One region of the Neobacillus sp. KR4-4 genome, then DNA from elsewhere that is predicted to be linked to it. Evidence: predicted binding sites of a transcription regulator. Region 1 holds the regulator's gene; each other region holds the start of a gene.

Region 1 (4,220 bases):
TATTTACCCCCATCGGATTATCCGGCAGTCCTGCCTTGTGAAACATCTTTAAAGCAGCTCGGTTGACAAGTGTTATCTTTGACTCTTGATCAACCGCGACAATTCCTTCTCTGACGGATTGAAGCATAGCGCTTCTTTCTTCTAATAATTTTGCGATCGCAAACGGCTCAAGCCCAAGTAAGATTTTTTTGATATATCTAGCTAAAATAACAGCCCCAAGAACACCGATTAATAGACCGATCAGGGTTCCAATATAGATCCCAGTTCGGCTCTTTTTGACGGCCTTTTCCACATTATCCAGCGAAATCCCAACGGCCACTGCCCCGATTTGTTTCCCTTTTTCGTCCTTAATGGGTGTAAAAGAGCGTAATGAAGGTCCCAGCGATCCCTTTGATATTGACGCATGCTCTCTTCCTTTTAAAACAGGTCCTTCATCTCCACCCCTGAATGGCAACCCTATTTTATTACTGTCGGGGTGGGATTTTCGAATGGCATTCATATCCATCACGACAATAAAGTAAACATTTGTAACTTTCCTCATTTCATTTGCATAGCTTTGAATGTCCTTTTCATCGCGTTTCCCACTCATCGCCTCAATCACAAGCGGACTATGTGCAACCATGCGAGCTACACTTCTTGCTTGCTCCGCCTGATTCTTTTCCGTCTCTGAAGCAATTCTGGAACTTATAAGTAAATCCGTTATCAACAGCGAAAAAGTAACCACTACACAAACGAATACAATAATCACTGATTTTAAACTCCATCTGCCCCTTCTCATATTTCCCTCCAGCTGTACCGGGTGTCAGGCACCATCTTGATGCACCCCTTGATGACAATGTAATCATTCAGGTAAGTAAAGTAAACGCAAAAAAGCTGCAAAGCTTGCTATGACAGAACTTTGCAGCATTAGAAGCTTTCTTTAACTTATCAGTAATATAGCTCCTGCTAAAATAGGGGTCAGGACCATCGCACTTTTTAAAACGGGCTGAGGTGCAAAGTCCGTAAACTTGGCCCCGACATAAGAACCAATCATGGTTCCTGCCACCACTTCAATTAACAATGGGAAGTTCAAGTATCCTTGAAAATAATAGCCAGCTCCCCCTGCTAAAGCGATGGGCAGAATAACAAGCATGGTTGTACCCACCGATTGTTTAAGCGTAAGTCCCAAGATTAAAAGCAGTCCGATTTGAATGAACGGTGCAGCACCAATCCCAAATGTCCCAGACATCAACCCGGTAACCAAACCGACTAGCGCTGCTTTCTTAATAAGAAGAAGGTTGCTTGGTTCGTCTTTTTTATAGTTTGCCTTAATTTTTTGAACAATAAACAATCGTACGACCAAGATCAAAGCGGATAGAAACAACATCCCTGCGGTTAACCAATGCAAGGAATGGATGGGAATCAAACCAGCTAGCTTTGAACCAAAATAGGAAGCAATCGACCCAAATCCTCCGACAATTAGACCCGTTTTAATCGAAATATTTCCTTGCCGAAAATGACTGTACGCACCTGACAAGGTAGTAAACACCATGGCAGCTAAAGATGTCCCTAAAGCGACATGGATGGGAACTCCAAAAACCACTGTTAAAATGGCAATAATAAAGCCAGAACCTCCTGCTCCGACAAATCCTAATAATACCCCAAGTACAAACATAGTCAGCACGATCGCCAACTTCATCCCCTCCAATTGCAAAAACCCTAGATGTCACTCTAGGGAATGTGTGATCTATAATCCCGATAGTAATCGCTTGCAAATAAACTACCTACATCTTAGTCCAGCCCTCAGTATTTTGATAGATTATGTAATTAAAAAAAGCAGGGTATGAAGCATACAAAAGAGCTCTCCACAAATGTTGTGAAAAGCTCTGCTCTTAACTAAATTACTATTCTTCTTCCTCTAATTCCACCGTCGGATAATGCTTTAAAAAATAAACAAGCGATTGCAGTTCCACTGCTAAGTCAATATGATGGACTCTAATTTGCGGGGGAACATTTAAGCGTGCTGGCGTAAAGTTTAATATTCCCTTTATATTTGCACTCACAAGTCGATCAGTAATCATCTGTGCAACTGGGGCTGGAACCGTTAATATCGCAACGGATATACCCCCCTCAGATAAAACCTTCTCCAATTCATCCATATGATAAACCGGGACCTCGCGAATTTTCGTTCCCATTTTTTCTGGATCCACATCAAAGGCACATTCTATTTTCGTGTTATTATTCTTTAAAAAATTATAGTTTAAAAATGCCGTGCCCAAATTCCCTACCCCTATTAAAGCAACCTTTGTTAATTCATCCTGGTCCAAGGTTTTACGAAAGAAGGAAATCAAATAATTGACATTATACCCATAACCTTTTTTTCCTAATGCTCCGAAATAAGAAAAATCGCGGCGAATCGTGGCTGAGTCGACCTTTACGGCTTCACTTAGTTCGGCTGATGAAACCCTTTGCTTACCGGAAGAATGCAGGTTTTTAAGAAATCGGTAATAAAGGGGCAGCCGTTTGGCTGTCGCCTGTGGTATTTTCATTGTTTCATTACTCATAATCTCCCACACCCCATGGATAATTTAGTTAAAAATCATTTAACTTTTTCGTTTCTCTTAAAATCACCATTTTTACCGCCTGTTTTTTCGACAAGATATGTAGGGCCAATCACCATACCTTTATCAACGGCTTTACACATATCATAAACCGTTAAAGCGCATGCTGACGCAGCTGTTAACGCTTCCATTTCTACACCTGTATTCCCCTTGGTTTTAACGGCTGCCGATATATTTAAGCGATAATTCTCTTCTGTGTCCTGCTCCCAGGAAAAAGATATATTAACCCCCGTTAAGGGGATCGGATGACACATCGGAATCAAATCCCACGTCTTCTTTGCTGCCATGACCGCAGCTACCTGTGCCACTGCTAAGACATCACCTTTTTTTATCGCGTGATTCGTAATTCTATCGTAAATTTCTTTCCTAACTGTAATACTGGAATGAGCAAGTGCCGTCCGTGCTGTTTCTGGCTTATCACTGACATCGACCATTTTTGCTCGGCCTTCTTCATTAAAATGCGTTAATTCTGCCATATAAATAATCCTCCCTTCAAATCATACACTATTTTTCCTTATCTGTCTGTGAAACTTTGAACGAAATTCAAGGTTTTTGCCGATTTAACACCTTCATCCACCTAATCTGCGCCTCAGTTTATTGCCGATATACGGGGAATAAGGTACACTAAACCTATGTAATAGAGGTGAAAAAGAATGATTTTGTTACAGGTTAATCAACTACAAAAATATTATGGTGCTGACCTAATTTTATCGAATATTAAATTAGAATTACAAACTCGAGACCGTGTGGCTCTAGTTGGTCGCAACGGGGCAGGAAAATCAACATTATTGAAGATTATTGCTGGCCACTTGTCACATGATGGCGGTGAAATCATCAAACCAAAAGAAGTAATGATTGGCTATTTAGCCCAAAATACTGGTTTAGAGTCCACTTTGTCGATATGGGACGAGATGTTGACTGTATTTGAACCGCTGCGTTTAATGGAAAAGTCACTTCGGGCCCTTGAAGAGCAAATGGCCGATCCTAATGTATTTGATGATACTGGAAGATACGAGAGAATCCTAAAAGAGTACGACCATCTTCAAGTGAAATTTAAGGAGCAGGGTGGATATCAATACGAGGCAGAGCTCCGTTCTGTACTCCATGGGTTAAATTTCCCTGATAAATCCTTGATGATATCAAGTTTAAGCGGCGGACAGAAAACGCGTCTTGCCCTTGGTAAACTGCTATTAACTAAGCCCGATATCTTAATATTGGACGAGCCGACCAACCATCTTGATATTGATACCCTGTCCTGGCTGGAGCAATATTTACAAAGTTATCACGGGGCCATTTTGATTGTTTCCCATGACCGCTATTTTTTAGATAAGGTGGTTACGCAGGTATATGAAGTCTCCCGTAAGCAAATCCAACGATTCACAGGCAACTATAGTGCCTACCTAGATCAAAAAGCGGCCAATTATGAGCGTGATTTAAAGCTTTTTGAAAAGCAACAGCAAGAGGTGGCAGATCTTCAGGATTTTATCAACCGGAATTTGGCACGTGCATCAACGACCAAACGAGCCCAAAGCCGCCGCAAAAAGTTAGAGAAGATGGAACTGATGGACCGCCCCTTAGGAGATGAAAAATCGGCAAACTTCTCGTTTGAAATTGAAAAAC
Region 2 (4,220 bases), on a different contig from region 1:
TGGAACTTATTGATGTAAAAGGTGCACAAGATGCCATTAACAGCTTTGCTAATAAAGATGTCTATATTCACCTTGAAACGACCAACGGTGCCTATGCTTCACATAACGATCAAAGCTTCTTTTCAGCCGGTGCATTCATCCGCAATGCCCTTGTCCATTATGAGTTAGGGAAAATAACAGGGAATGGCCCGTTTCGGGTTGGGTTAAAGATTCAGCTTGGCTGGATTTACGCAGAAGGGATCACTCATTACGAAATTGATGAGAACAACCGTCTCTTATTAGCCGGTCACGACCATGATGGAAAACTAGCGGTTGCCTTGGAGATTTCCAGCACCCCTTTTGAATAAGAATGCAAGGCCCGAAAGGAGAAGAATTTATGGAAAAAGAACGCCAAGTATTGGTTGTTTTCCCTCACCCTGATGATGAGGCATTTGGGGTGTCAGGCACCATTGCCACCCATGTGCAGAACGGAACCCCTGTTACCTATGCCTGTTTAACGTTAGGTGAAATGGGACGCAACATGGGAAATCCTCTGTTTACCAATCGTGAAAACTTGCCGAAGATTAGAAGAGAAGAATTGAAGGAAGCGGCACGGGTACTGGGCATTCAAGACTTGCGCATGCTCGGATTCCGCGATAAAACGATTGAATTTGAAGATGAAGAGAAACTTGCCAATCAAATGTTAGCCTTGATCGAGGAAGTTAATCCTTCTCTTATTATTACGTTTTATCCAGGCTACTCGGTCCACCCGGACCATGATGCCACTGGTGCGGCGGTCGTTCGCGCGGTTGAAAAAATGAGCCCAGCCGCACGGCCAACCTTACACTGTGTCGCATTCTCAAACAATTGTGTTGATGAGCTCGGGGAACCAGATATTCTCAATGACATCAGCCCTGTTGCCAAAACAAAAATGGCAGCCATCCAGGCGCACCGTTCGCAAACCGAGCAAATGTTTATCGGAATGGAAGAGAAATTAAAAAACCAAGACCCGCAAGTGATGAAGTGGATTAATAATGAACGGTTTTGGACCTATAAATTTGATAAGTAACCGAAAGCCCCTCATAGTGAAGGGCTTTTTTTCTATGTTAATATTCCCGATGCAGCAGGGTACAAAGCGTGCACCAATCACGTATGATAATTTTACGTGATTTCATATCAATGATCCCATCTTTTTTTAACTTGGAGAAAACGCGGCTGACACTTTCCCGGGTGGTTCCGACCACGGTGGCAAATTCCTGAATGGTCAAGGGAATCTCTATATCCCATCTGTTCAGGCCATTATTAAATTTATTACCGAGGCGCTCTAATGTCTTAACAGTCTTCGCATACACATCGAGCAAAGCCACGTCTCGTAATTGCGAGGTCATTTCCCGGAGCACATCACTCATATAACTAATCATTTGAATCGATAATTCCGGATGGTTGAACAAATCCCGCTCAAGTTCCAATTTATTTAAAAATAAGACTCTTCCGTCCTGAAGCATGGTCGCAGTTGCCGGGTAGTATTCTGTCCTTTTTGTAAACAAACAGGCTTCTGCAAACACATCCCCTTGTTGCTTCACACAAACAATAATTTCATTCCCCTGTTCATCCTGCTTCGTTAACTTCACTGCACCGGTATGAACAAAATAAACCCCCTTGGCCACTTCGGCTTCCGAAATGATCCTTTCCCCTTTTTTCAACTCGAGTGTATGAATCCTTTTTTCAATAATCGCTAGTGACTTCTCCGATAAATCCTTAAAGATAACAATTTTCCGAAGTAAATCCATTTGGGCAACCTGTTGATAGATTGCTAGATTCGGCTCTTTTAAACAATCAACTTGAATCATCCTTTTCACCACCCTTTTTAAAAATCCCCTTTTGATGAACACTTACTTTTATTGTAAAGAACTGCGTCACTTGATGTAGTGACGAATTTCACAAAACGTTCATCTTTTCAAATCACGTAATACTAAGCCCTTTCACAAAACGTTCAAAAACTATAACAAAGGTGTGCGGTAGGTCACATTTTTCTGACATGGAAGTGTTTAGGATGAAGATGTTCATTTGAGAAAAAAGGAGGGAAAAAGATGAATAAAGCCATTATCAGTTTTGTTATTTGTACATTACTCGGCTTTGGATTAGGTTACTTAGTGTTTGGCGTGATCATGGGGGATTCCGCAAAACAGCCTCAAGTGGCACAAACAGAAACGAAAGAGACGACAGAAACTTCTGCTGCAAAAGAAGAAACAACGACCGACTCAAAAGAAGCAACAACGGTTTCCGCCAATGAAGATAACATCCTTAACAAGAAAGGCTGCCTCGGCTGCCACAGTGTTGAATCTCTAAAAATTACGGGTGGAGCAGTTGGCCCAGATCTTTCCCAAGCGTTTGTAAACGTAGAAGGCAAGCATGGCAAGCCGATTGAAGAATTTTTAAAAGCGCCTACTTCTGCTGTCATGTCAGGCGTGATTGGGAAAAACCCATTATCCGACGAAGAACGTAAGCAAGTATTAGACCTACTTAAACAAGCCTCTGAAAAATAAAAAAGGTGGTGTACATAATGAAAAAATGGATTCCGATTGCATCGGGTCTCTTAGCCGGGTTTGTCGCAGCAACGATTACGTTTGCAGATTTCTCAGCTAAGACAGACACGCAAGCAGCGTCAAGCACAAAGAGCGATGCCGAAAAGGTATATGTCCCATTCGGCCAAAAAGATGATTACTATCTATTTGCTTCCGGCGGCCACTCCGGTCAAATGTTTATTTATGGGGTGCCATCCATGCGTCATATTCGAACAGTTCCGGTCTTCTCGCAGGATTCGGCTACAGGATACGGCTTCGATGAACACTCGAAGAAATTAATGGGCGGTTATACATGGGGAGACCTACATCACCCGGCCTTCTCTGAAACAAAAGGTGACTATGACGGGAAATACATGTTTGCAACCGATGTTGGTAACAGCCGTGCGGCCGCGATGGACTTAAAAACATTTACCGTGAAAGATATCATTAACGTTCCAAATACAAGCGGACCGCACTGTGCGGCCTTCGTTACGGAAAATACCGAGTATATGTTCCTGCCGACTCGCTTCGCCGTGCCGCTGCAGCACAAATACGAATCACTAGATGATTACAGTACAAAATATCGCGGCGTGATGTCTGCTGTCACATTTGATCAAAACAAACAAAAGCTAAATATTGGTTACCAAGTTGCCCTTCCACCATGGTCCTATGACCTTTCTGATGCAGGTAAAAAAGAATCAGCGGATTGGGCGGTTATGACGACTTATAATACCGAGGAGTCAACAACGAACCTTGAAATTAATGCTTCACAAGCAGACCGTGACTATATTGTTCTTTTCAACTGGAAAGAGCTTGAGAAAATGGTCAAGGAAGGCAAGTACGAAAATGTGGGCGGTCAGAAAATGATCTTCCCTGAGAAGCAAAAAGGCGGCATTTATTTAATTCCAGTCGCAAAATCACCACATGGTGTCGACGTAACACCAGATGGCAAGCACTTTATCGCTTCCGGAAAATTAGCGCCAACCATGACAGTCTTCTCGTTTGAAAAAGCATTTAAAGCTGTCGCAAACAAAGACTTCGCTGGTGAACGCAATGGGATTCCAGTCCTTAATTACAAATCTGTGATGGAAAGAGAAGTTAACCCTGAAAATGCCTTAGGACCACTACACACTCAATTTGATGACAAAGGCATGGCCTACACAACAATGTTTATTTCTTCGGAAATTGTGAAATGGAATCCAAAAACAGGTGAAACATTAGATCGTGTCCCTGTTCAATATTCTCCAGGACATTCTGTTGCCGCAGAAGGTGACACGGTTGCACCTGACGGAAAATATATCATTGCCTTAAATAAGATTGCGAAAGACAGCTATTTATCCGTTGGACCTTCTCATCCGGAATCGATGCAGTTAATTGATATCAGCGGTAAGATGAAGATCATCCAATCAGCACCAGTTAACCCAGAACCACACTATGCCCAAATGATTAAAGCGGATAAAATCAAAACAATTGAAGTCTATCCGAAGGACACAAAGAATAAGGAAGCTGTTTACAAGCAGAGCGATACAAAAATCGTTCGTAATGGTAACAAAGTCGATGTATATGGTATCGCGATGCGTTCGAAATTCATCTTTGATGCCAAAGCAAAACGTCCTGATGTGATCGAAGTAAATGAAGGAGATCATGTGACGATTCATCTGACAAATATTGATTTCG
Region 3 (4,220 bases), on a different contig from region 1:
AAAAATAAATATGGTTAAGGCAGGAGTTGATGATTTTGTTTGAAAGAAGAAAACCAATACCCGTTGGGGAAGCTGTCCAAAAAATTATGGAATACCAATTACCGGGTGTAACCGAACAGATTTCAATAAATGAAAGCTATGGCCGCTTTTTATCTGAGGATTTAATAGCGACAAGTGATGTTCCTCATTTTGATCGGGCTCCCTACGATGGATTTGCTGTCAGGTCTATCGATACCAGTGATGCCTCACAAACGAATAGTGTTGAGTTTGAAGTTGTCGATCATATTGGTGCTGGCATGGTTTCAAAAAAAGTAATTGGTGCATTCCAAGCTGTAAGAATTATGACTGGAGCGATGATGCCTGAGGGTACAGATGCAGTGGTTATGTTCGAACTTACACAGGGGTACGAAAAGAATGGAATTCCCTATATGTCAATTAAACGCAGCTTTAAAAAAGGCGATAATGTTTCATTCAGTGGAGAGGATGCTAGGCGAGGAGAAATTTTGGTAAGAAAAGGGACGTTGATCAATCCAGGGATACAAGCCATGCTTGCAACATTTGGATATGACCGTGTAGCCGTAGCAAAAAAACCTCTTGTAGGTTTATTTGCCACAGGCACGGAATTATTAGAGGTGAACGAGCCCCTAGTTCCTGGGAAAATTCGAAACAGTAATTCCCATATGATTGCAGCGCAAATAGAAAGAGCAGGAGGGATTGTCCGCTATTTAGGCAAACTTCCGGATGAGTTTGAAACTTGCTTTGAAGCAGTGAAAAATGCATTAAACGATGTTGACTTGTTAATTACAACCGGCGGGGTTTCAGTGGGTGATTTTGATTATCTGCCTGCTATTTATGAAAAGCTTGGTGCGGAGGTTTTCTTTAATAAAGTTGCCATGCGGCCTGGAAGTGTGACGACGGTGGCACAGTATAATCGCAAACTTCTATTTGGGCTTTCGGGAAATCCATCAGCATGTTATGTAGGGTTCGAATTGTTTGCCCGTCCCATCATCCGAAGAATGCTATTTTCAGAAAAACCGCATCTTCGAATTGAAAAAGCTCTTTTAGAGGTGGATTTTCCTAAAGCAAATCCATTCACTAGGTTTGTTCGAAGTTCAACATTTATCGATGCGGGAAGACTTAAGGCCACACCGAGTGGGCTGGACAAGTCTAACATCATTATGAGCCTTTCTGGAGCTAATTCCTTGATGATTCTTCCGGGCGGAACCAGAGGCTATGCTGCTGGCAGTGAAGTAGATGTCCTGCTGCTTGAAGATCAAGTTGGCAGTGAATGGCCTTGGTAACTCCTGTCATCTTTCAAGTGGTCGGGTATCAAAATAGTGGAAAGACAACAATCACTACAAAGTTGATTAATCTTTTAACAGAAAATGGGGTAAAAACAGTTACCATAAAGCACCACGGACATGGTGGCAGACCAGACTATCTACCTCTGAAAGATACAGAAAAACATATAAAGGCAGGAGCAATTGCATCAATCGTCGAAGGAGATGGAAGTTTGCTCCTCCAAGCCGAGAACCATTATTATTCACTTGAAGACCAGATAGAATTGATGAAGTTTTTTCAGCCAGATGTGATTTTAATCGAAGGCTACAAACTAGAGGCTTTTCCAAAGTTGCTGTTATTAAGAGATGAAAATGACTTTTCTTTATTAAAAAGCGTTTCCAATATTGCTGCTATTGTATACTGGAAAGAGAAAATGGAAAAGGTAATCAAGTTGAAAACCAATATTCCTTGTTTTCATATTGATGATAAAAGGGCGATAACTTGGACTTTTAAATTACTTCAAGAACTTGTACAAAAAATAGATCAAAATAGTTAAGAAAATGTCACAAAGAGAAGGCGATAGCCTTCTTTTTTTGGGGAAATATGTGATGTGTTTCACATATTTTTTTGCTTAGCTAGCTTATATTTAGGCTAGTTAGGATAAAGGAGTGAAAATAATGAAGTTATTTTTACCGAAACAACATGGTGCATGGGCAATGCTAATCATCCCTTTTTGGCTTGGTGTTATTAATGGAGGATTTATTTGGCAACATATCCCGTTTTTCATCGGCTGGCTCTTATTGTACTTGGCAACCTATCCGATGCTCCTTTTATGTAAAAGGAAAAAACTCACTTTTTATACTAAATGGACTCTTTTATACATGATTCCCTCGCTGCTTTTTTTACTTTTTCCTTTGTTGGAAAGACCGACAATAATATATTTTGGCCTTCTGATGCTGCCATTTTTTATAATTAATGCTATTTATACTTCAAAGAATCAAGACCGGGCGTTTATGAATGATCTCAGTGCGGTTTTTGCCTTTTCAATTGCCGGATTAGCAAGCAGTTATTTAACAAATGGAGAAATAAATTTCGAGACACTTGTTTTCACCTTTTTAACATCGGTCCTATTTTTTGTTGGTTGTACCTTTTATGTAAAAACAATGATTAGGGAAAAGAAGAACACTCAATTTAAATGGATTTCATGGTTTTACCATATTGTGTTAGTCATTTCTTGCTTCGGTTTTGGTGTCTGGATTGTTGCTTTAGCATTTATCCCTAGTTTACTAAGAGCAATTGGTTTTTACGGCAGGTCCTTATCCCCAAAACAAATTGGCATTTACGAAATTATTAATTCAGCAGTATTCTTTACGATATCAGCCATCCAACTAAGCATATTAACATAAAAAATTCGGTCAAATGACCAATTCAGATTGTCGAGAAAGGGAACTTTTCTCGGCTATTTTTTTCTTTATCTGAAACAATTTTTTGATTTTGTCCCTGCTATTGGGCCTGTTGATTTCCGCTCCGGGCACTCGCTTTCCGCGGGGAGGTCCTGGAGCCTCCTCGGCGCATTGGCGCCTGCGGGGTCTCCAGTGACCTCTATATCCCGCAGGAGTCGAGTGTCCTCCGCTCCAATCAACAGGGTGTCAAGTCAACCCAAGCATTGCCACACACTTTTGCTACCCTAGCCAAATTTTGCAATCTTTATTATACTTTTGAAGGCTACAGTAAGGAGAACCTGTTCATTCATCATTAAAGACATATTCATATTCAATTTGGTTATATTCTTTTGGCTTAAAAATTGAATTATTATTTATTGAGTTGCAGATCTTTATTACTACAACTGTTGATTGGAGCGGAAGGTGCGAAGACTCCTGCGGGAGTACGGGTCAGGGGAGACCCCGCAGGAGCGCAGCGACGAGGAGGCTCGCCGACACGCCCGCGGAAAGCGAAGCATCTGGAGCGCAAATCAACAGACTTGTCGCAAAGCCTAAATATTAAAATAAAAAGGCTATCGAAAGTTTCGATAACCTGAAAATCGGTCAAATGACCGATTTTTTTGCTTAAAGAATTCCTAATCCACTTTACAGATTTCTATTGGACAGTCCTCACAATCGATTTCCCTTTTTAAATAGTCTAAATCATGAATGGTAATCATGCCCTTATCAATGGATACAATTCCGTTCTTTCGTAAATCGCTTAACAAGCGATTGACAACTTCCCGTGAAGTACCGCAAAAATTGGCCAACTCTTGATTGGTAAGCGGCAGCTCGATAAGTATTCCTTTATTGGTCTTGATACCATAACTATTGGTAATTCGAATAAGTGTGGAGTACAAAGCCCCTTTTTTACCGTGAAGTACCAAATCACGGAACTTTGTTTGGGTCTTTCGGTATTGTTGGCTCATCCACTTGATGAACTCGAATGAAAGTGATTGGTTTTGTGATAGTCTTTCTTCAAGTGTGTCTTTCATAATAACGGCTACCTCTCCACTCTCAACGACACGAGCACTTAATAAATATCTGGAAGAAGGAGAGAATAAATTTAATTCACCGACAAAATCACCACTCGAGCACATTCTCAGAGTGAGCTCCCTTCCGTCAGGAATGATTTTGCTGATTTGAAGAATTCCACTTTGTACTATGTACAATTCATCAGCAGTAGATCCTTCCTGAAATAAAAAATTCCCTTTTTCAACTTTCTTTATATGGTGAACTGTATCAAAAAGATGGGACAGTGTTACCGGTATTTCTCTTACTGACTGCATACTCATAACCACCTTTAAAGGTACGAAAATTTGTCTAAAAAATTGACAGTCAAGGTTATATTTACAAGATAATACTATAATTATATTGTTAACAAAGAATAATTAGCAATAAATGAGCAATAAGTTCATACAATCGTCATAACTTCGTGCCGACTTTGTTTATTTCTTA
Region 4 (4,220 bases), on a different contig from region 1:
CCATAGAAGCGGCCGAATTCCCATCCCTATTTAATGCTTGAAAAAGTGTAACTTTCTCCAAATCTGATACATCTTGTCTTTTCATAATCATGTCTAGCAATCTTGTTCGGTCACTCGTGTCTCCAAATAAGACAGCGCCAACCATTCGGGATTTTTCAAAAACCATTTTCTTATATACGCCATCTAACTCATCGAAGATCACAATCGACTGCAATCTGTCGTCACATGAAAACTGTCCAACCGAAAACACATCTACTCCTGATATTTTTAATTGTGTCGAAAGAACAGTTCCTTCGTATCCTTTTCCTCTAAGTCCGCAAATTCGTTTTGCCAACACCTTGCCTTGATCGTAAAGAGGCTTTACCAACCCATAGACCATTCCCCGGTGTTCCACACATTCACCGACAGCATAAATATTGGGGATATTTGTTTCCATATAATCATTGACAAGGATGGCTCGATTCGTCGCTATTCCACTTTCTTTAGCTAGTTGGATATTGGGTCTCACCCCTGCAGCCATCACAACCAAATCAGCAGCTGCTTCGGTACCATCTTTAAAGGAAACTCTTTCTACGCGATTGCTTCCGCAAATTTCCTTTGTTTCTTTTTCAAAAAGGAAACGCAAGCCTTGCTTTTCCAGTTCTGTTTGCAACAGTTTCGCAGCTGTTTCATCCAATTGTCTTTCCATAAGATGCGGCCCATTATGGACAACGGTTACCTCCATACCAAGATTAAGGAGACCTTTAGCAGCTTCCAAACCTAAGACACCCCCTCCGATGACCTTCGCTTTATGATAGTATTTCGCTGTTTCCATCATTTTCTGACAATCTTCTATAGTTCGAAACGTAACTACTCCTTCTATATCTTTACCTGGTACAGGGAGAAGAAATGGCATGGAACCTGTTGCGATGATAAGTCGATTATAGGGGTGCCTTCGACCTTTATCCGTTAGCAACTCTTGTTTTTCTGTATCTATTTTTAGGACCGTTTCACCAGTAAACAGTTCTATGTTCTGTTCGTTATACCAATTTCGATCATTGATGGTAATATCATCAAACGTCGTACTCCCCTGCAATACAGCTGATAATTGGATTCGATTATAGTTTAGGTGCGGTTCCGCTCCGAAAATTGTAATCTCATAAAGATCAGGTGCTTCTCGTAAAATTTCCTCCATACATCGCACACCCGCCATTCCATTCCCTATCAATACGAGTTTTTGCTTATCCATTCTAAATACCCCCGCTAGTTAATTATGTCGATTATGGCAACCGTAAATATCACCTATTATTCCATAAAACTTATGAAAAGGAATTTGTTGTGTAACATTTCCTGACACAATAAGTTTCATGTTAGAGCATCTTACATAAAAAGTGACATCATCCTTCTCCATAGGCTATTGTTGAACAAAGCAAGAGAAACACAAATACTTAAGCAGTTTAAGGAGGAAAATGAAATGAAAAACAACATCAGTTTAGCTTCATTTTTGGTTTTACTAATTAGGGTTATGTTTTCAAAAGATAGTTGTTTTGAATGGTAATAAAGATTAAATTACTGGTTTGTAAATTGTTTTGATTCATAGGAAAAACGTTTTCTAGAAAGGGGTACAATCTAATGAAGTTATCAGATTTAAAGAAAAGCGGTCATGCACCGTCGTTAGCAGCTTCATTTTTATACTTTGATGTTAGTTTTATGATTTGGGTTATTTTAGGGGCGCTGGGGGTTTATATTACAAAAGATTTTGGGCTGACCCCCTCACAAAAGGGTTTTATCGTGGCACTTCCGATCTTAAGCGGATCGTTTTTTCGACTCATCCTTGGTGTTTTAACAGATCGAATCGGACCACGGAAAACGGCAATCAGCGGAATGCTCGTGACCACCATTCCGCTGGTATGGGGTTGGTTATTTGGTCAAACCTTAACTGAACTTTATGTGATTGGGATTCTTCTTGGAGTGGCAGGAGCGAGTTTTGCTGCAGCCATCCCGATGGCAAGCAGATGGTACCCGCCGCATTTACAAGGGCTGGCAATGGGAATTGCCGGGGCCGGAAACAGCGGAACACTGTTCGCCACCTTATTTGGACCGCGACTTGCGGAACAAATGGGCTGGCATAATGTCTTAGGATTAGCACTTATACCTTTATTAACTGTATTTCTCTTGTATATCATTTTGGCAAAAGATGCACCATCCCAGCCAGCACCAAAACCTATGGTTGAATATTTGAAGATATTCAAACAAAAAGATACATGGTATTTTTGTTTGCTTTACAGTGTTACCTTCGGAGGTTTTGTAGGTTTATCCAGTTTCTTAAGCATCGTTTTTGTGGATCAATATCATTTATCGAAAGTAACGGCAGGAGATTTTGTCACACTTTGTGTGGCAGCAGGGAGCTTTTTCCGCCCGGTTGGCGGTTTTATAGCTGATAAAATCGGCGGCGTTCGTCTTTTAACTTTCCTCTTTATTGGGGTTGCACTCACCATGTTTGGCGTGAGCCAACTTCCCCACTTGGCTGTTGTGACCACTTTATTGTTTATCGGTATGCTCTGCTTGGGGATGGGAAATGGAGCAGTTTTTCAATTGGTTCCACAGCGCTTTCAAGAAGAAATCGGGATGATCACTGGGATTGTTGGAGCGGCTGGCGGGGTTGGCGGATTTTTCGTTCCGAATATATTAGGAACCCTTAAAGAAGTAACTGGAACTTATGGAACTGGCTTTATGGTATATACAGGGATTGGAGTTGTAGCATTACTAGTGTTATTTATGGCACAAATGTCTTGGCGAAAAACCTGGTCAACGAAGGAAGTCTCATTAAAAAATTAACACAAAACGCATTCGCCATAATTGGTGGCAAATGCGTTTTTTATTCCTCAAATTTACTTTTTTTGCTCGAGGCTTTGGTAAACAGCCATCATATCTCGTTTATTCAACTCGCGAATACGATTGAAAATAGGAATCTCTGCGACTGATTCCATACATTCAGGAACCACCTCACTTACTTTTCCAGTCAACCATGTTTGCACATCAATACCTTCAACGATTTCTTTACGTCCTTCATCATTGATACCACTTGCAGAACAACTCACACATGGGATGGATAATTTATGCACTCCCTCATGGAGATTATCCTCTGAAATGACTTTTTTCCCTTTACAAAATGGGCAGGGATGACTCGCCTTAATTTTGTTAATTTGGGTAACAATTTTTTTGTAGCCAAACGCCTCATAGACATAGGTAAGTTTCTTGTATTTACCTTTGGTGAAATACTTATCAATGATAGTTTCTCTCGTCTCGAAGATGTTGGCAAAATCACAAATAGTGAGTTGATTCTTGCTGCTAATTGATTCCACATTGCCTTTAATATTGCCCCAGAAAGGTAAAACATTTTGTAAAACCACCTCATAGTGGGAAAAGCTTGCAAGTTCTAATTCAAACATTTTCAGCGAGACTTGTATTTCCCGAGGAAGTAACGATACATCTTCGGTGAGTGTCATTTCGCCGCCAACAATCGATTTAAGCTTTTCGAGTTCTGGTAACTTCCCGACTGTTTTTAGAACTTGATTAATTGGCTGTTGAATCAGGTCACGAATATCTGTATCCCCAAATAATAGTTTTTTATGATGTTTAAGGACGGTTCCATGACAGACTGGACAGATCATCATTTCTTTTGATGCTTTCATTTGCTCTTTAAAAATCGATTTCGAAATAAACATATAACGCCCAATGATGAAATTAAAACCTTCCCACGTTCTCGAAGCCTTGCCCGCTTTATCATAAAAGGACTTTTCCCAATATCCATATAAAAAGGTATGCTTTTCTGCATCTGTCATCTCATTAAAGCTTTTACTAATGTCTTGACCAAGTTCATTCTTAATCTCATCAAAAAGAAATTGCAATTTGGGATATTGATAATATTTTAATACTTCCATTACGTCTGGATGTAGTAAGCCATCCCAGAATGGGACATTTTTATCTTGAATAACTACGTCTATATCAAATTTTTCAATAACCCGTCGCCCAGAACAAGATGGACAATGATTGTCTTGATGATAGAAATCGAAGCTTCTCGTATCTTTATTGGTTGGATGAGCAGCCATCATATGGTTGATCAATCCACCTATCTCATAGAGAAAACTATATTGACTATACAAATGCCTTTCAAGATCAATGGCGATGACGGGTGCAATAGTGTCAGATTCGAATTCACCATAAATCAGCCGCGCCAT

The links. Region 1 encodes Rex, which represses fermentation and respiration genes when NADH is low (regulators of the CRP and FNR family bind a similar motif). Its sites were predicted from a motif close to TTGTGAAATATTTCACAA; they were not measured.
Region 2: the regulator Rex is predicted to act here: its motif matches at 1,906-1,923, upstream of ACE198_RS02805 (cytochrome C).
Region 3: the regulator Rex is predicted to act here: its motif matches at 1,885-1,902, upstream of ACE198_RS14990 (YwiC-like family protein).
Region 4: the regulator Rex is predicted to act here: its motif matches at 1,316-1,333, upstream of ACE198_RS14320 (nitrate/nitrite transporter).

The regions. Positions count from the first base shown of each region.
Region 1 covers NZ_JBHHJU010000040.1:34,962-39,181, forward strand. Annotated here, with positions in the region: gene dcuS (DcuS/MalK family sensor histidine kinase) at 1-778, opposite strand, end outside; gene ACE198_RS26060 (sulfite exporter TauE/SafE family protein) at 920-1,672, opposite strand; gene ACE198_RS26065 (redox-sensing transcriptional repressor Rex) at 1,884-2,543, opposite strand; gene moaC (cyclic pyranopterin monophosphate synthase MoaC) at 2,579-3,076, opposite strand; gene ACE198_RS26075 (ABC transporter ATP-binding protein) at 3,254-4,220, shown strand, end outside.
Region 2 covers NZ_JBHHJU010000002.1:217,510-221,729, forward strand. Annotated here, with positions in the region: gene ACE198_RS02790 (YojF family protein) at 1-347, shown strand, start outside; gene bshB2 (bacillithiol biosynthesis deacetylase BshB2) at 377-1,048, shown strand; gene ACE198_RS02800 (Crp/Fnr family transcriptional regulator) at 1,086-1,829, opposite strand; gene ACE198_RS02805 (cytochrome C) at 2,070-2,525, shown strand; gene nosZ (Sec-dependent nitrous-oxide reductase) at 2,543-4,220, shown strand, end outside.
Region 3 covers NZ_JBHHJU010000013.1:89,412-93,631, forward strand. Annotated here, with positions in the region: gene ACE198_RS14980 (molybdopterin molybdotransferase MoeA) at 36-1,301, shown strand; gene mobB (molybdopterin-guanine dinucleotide biosynthesis protein B) at 1,289-1,837, shown strand; gene ACE198_RS14990 (YwiC-like family protein) at 1,959-2,687, shown strand; gene ACE198_RS14995 (hypothetical protein) at 3,101-3,319, shown strand; gene ACE198_RS15000 (Crp/Fnr family transcriptional regulator) at 3,359-4,051, opposite strand.
Region 4 covers NZ_JBHHJU010000012.1:121,929-126,148, reverse strand. Annotated here, with positions in the region: gene nirB (nitrite reductase large subunit NirB) at 1-1,228, opposite strand, end outside; gene ACE198_RS14320 (nitrate/nitrite transporter) at 1,612-2,817, shown strand; partial or broken gene ACE198_RS14315 (ATP-binding cassette domain-containing protein) at 2,871-4,220, opposite strand, start outside.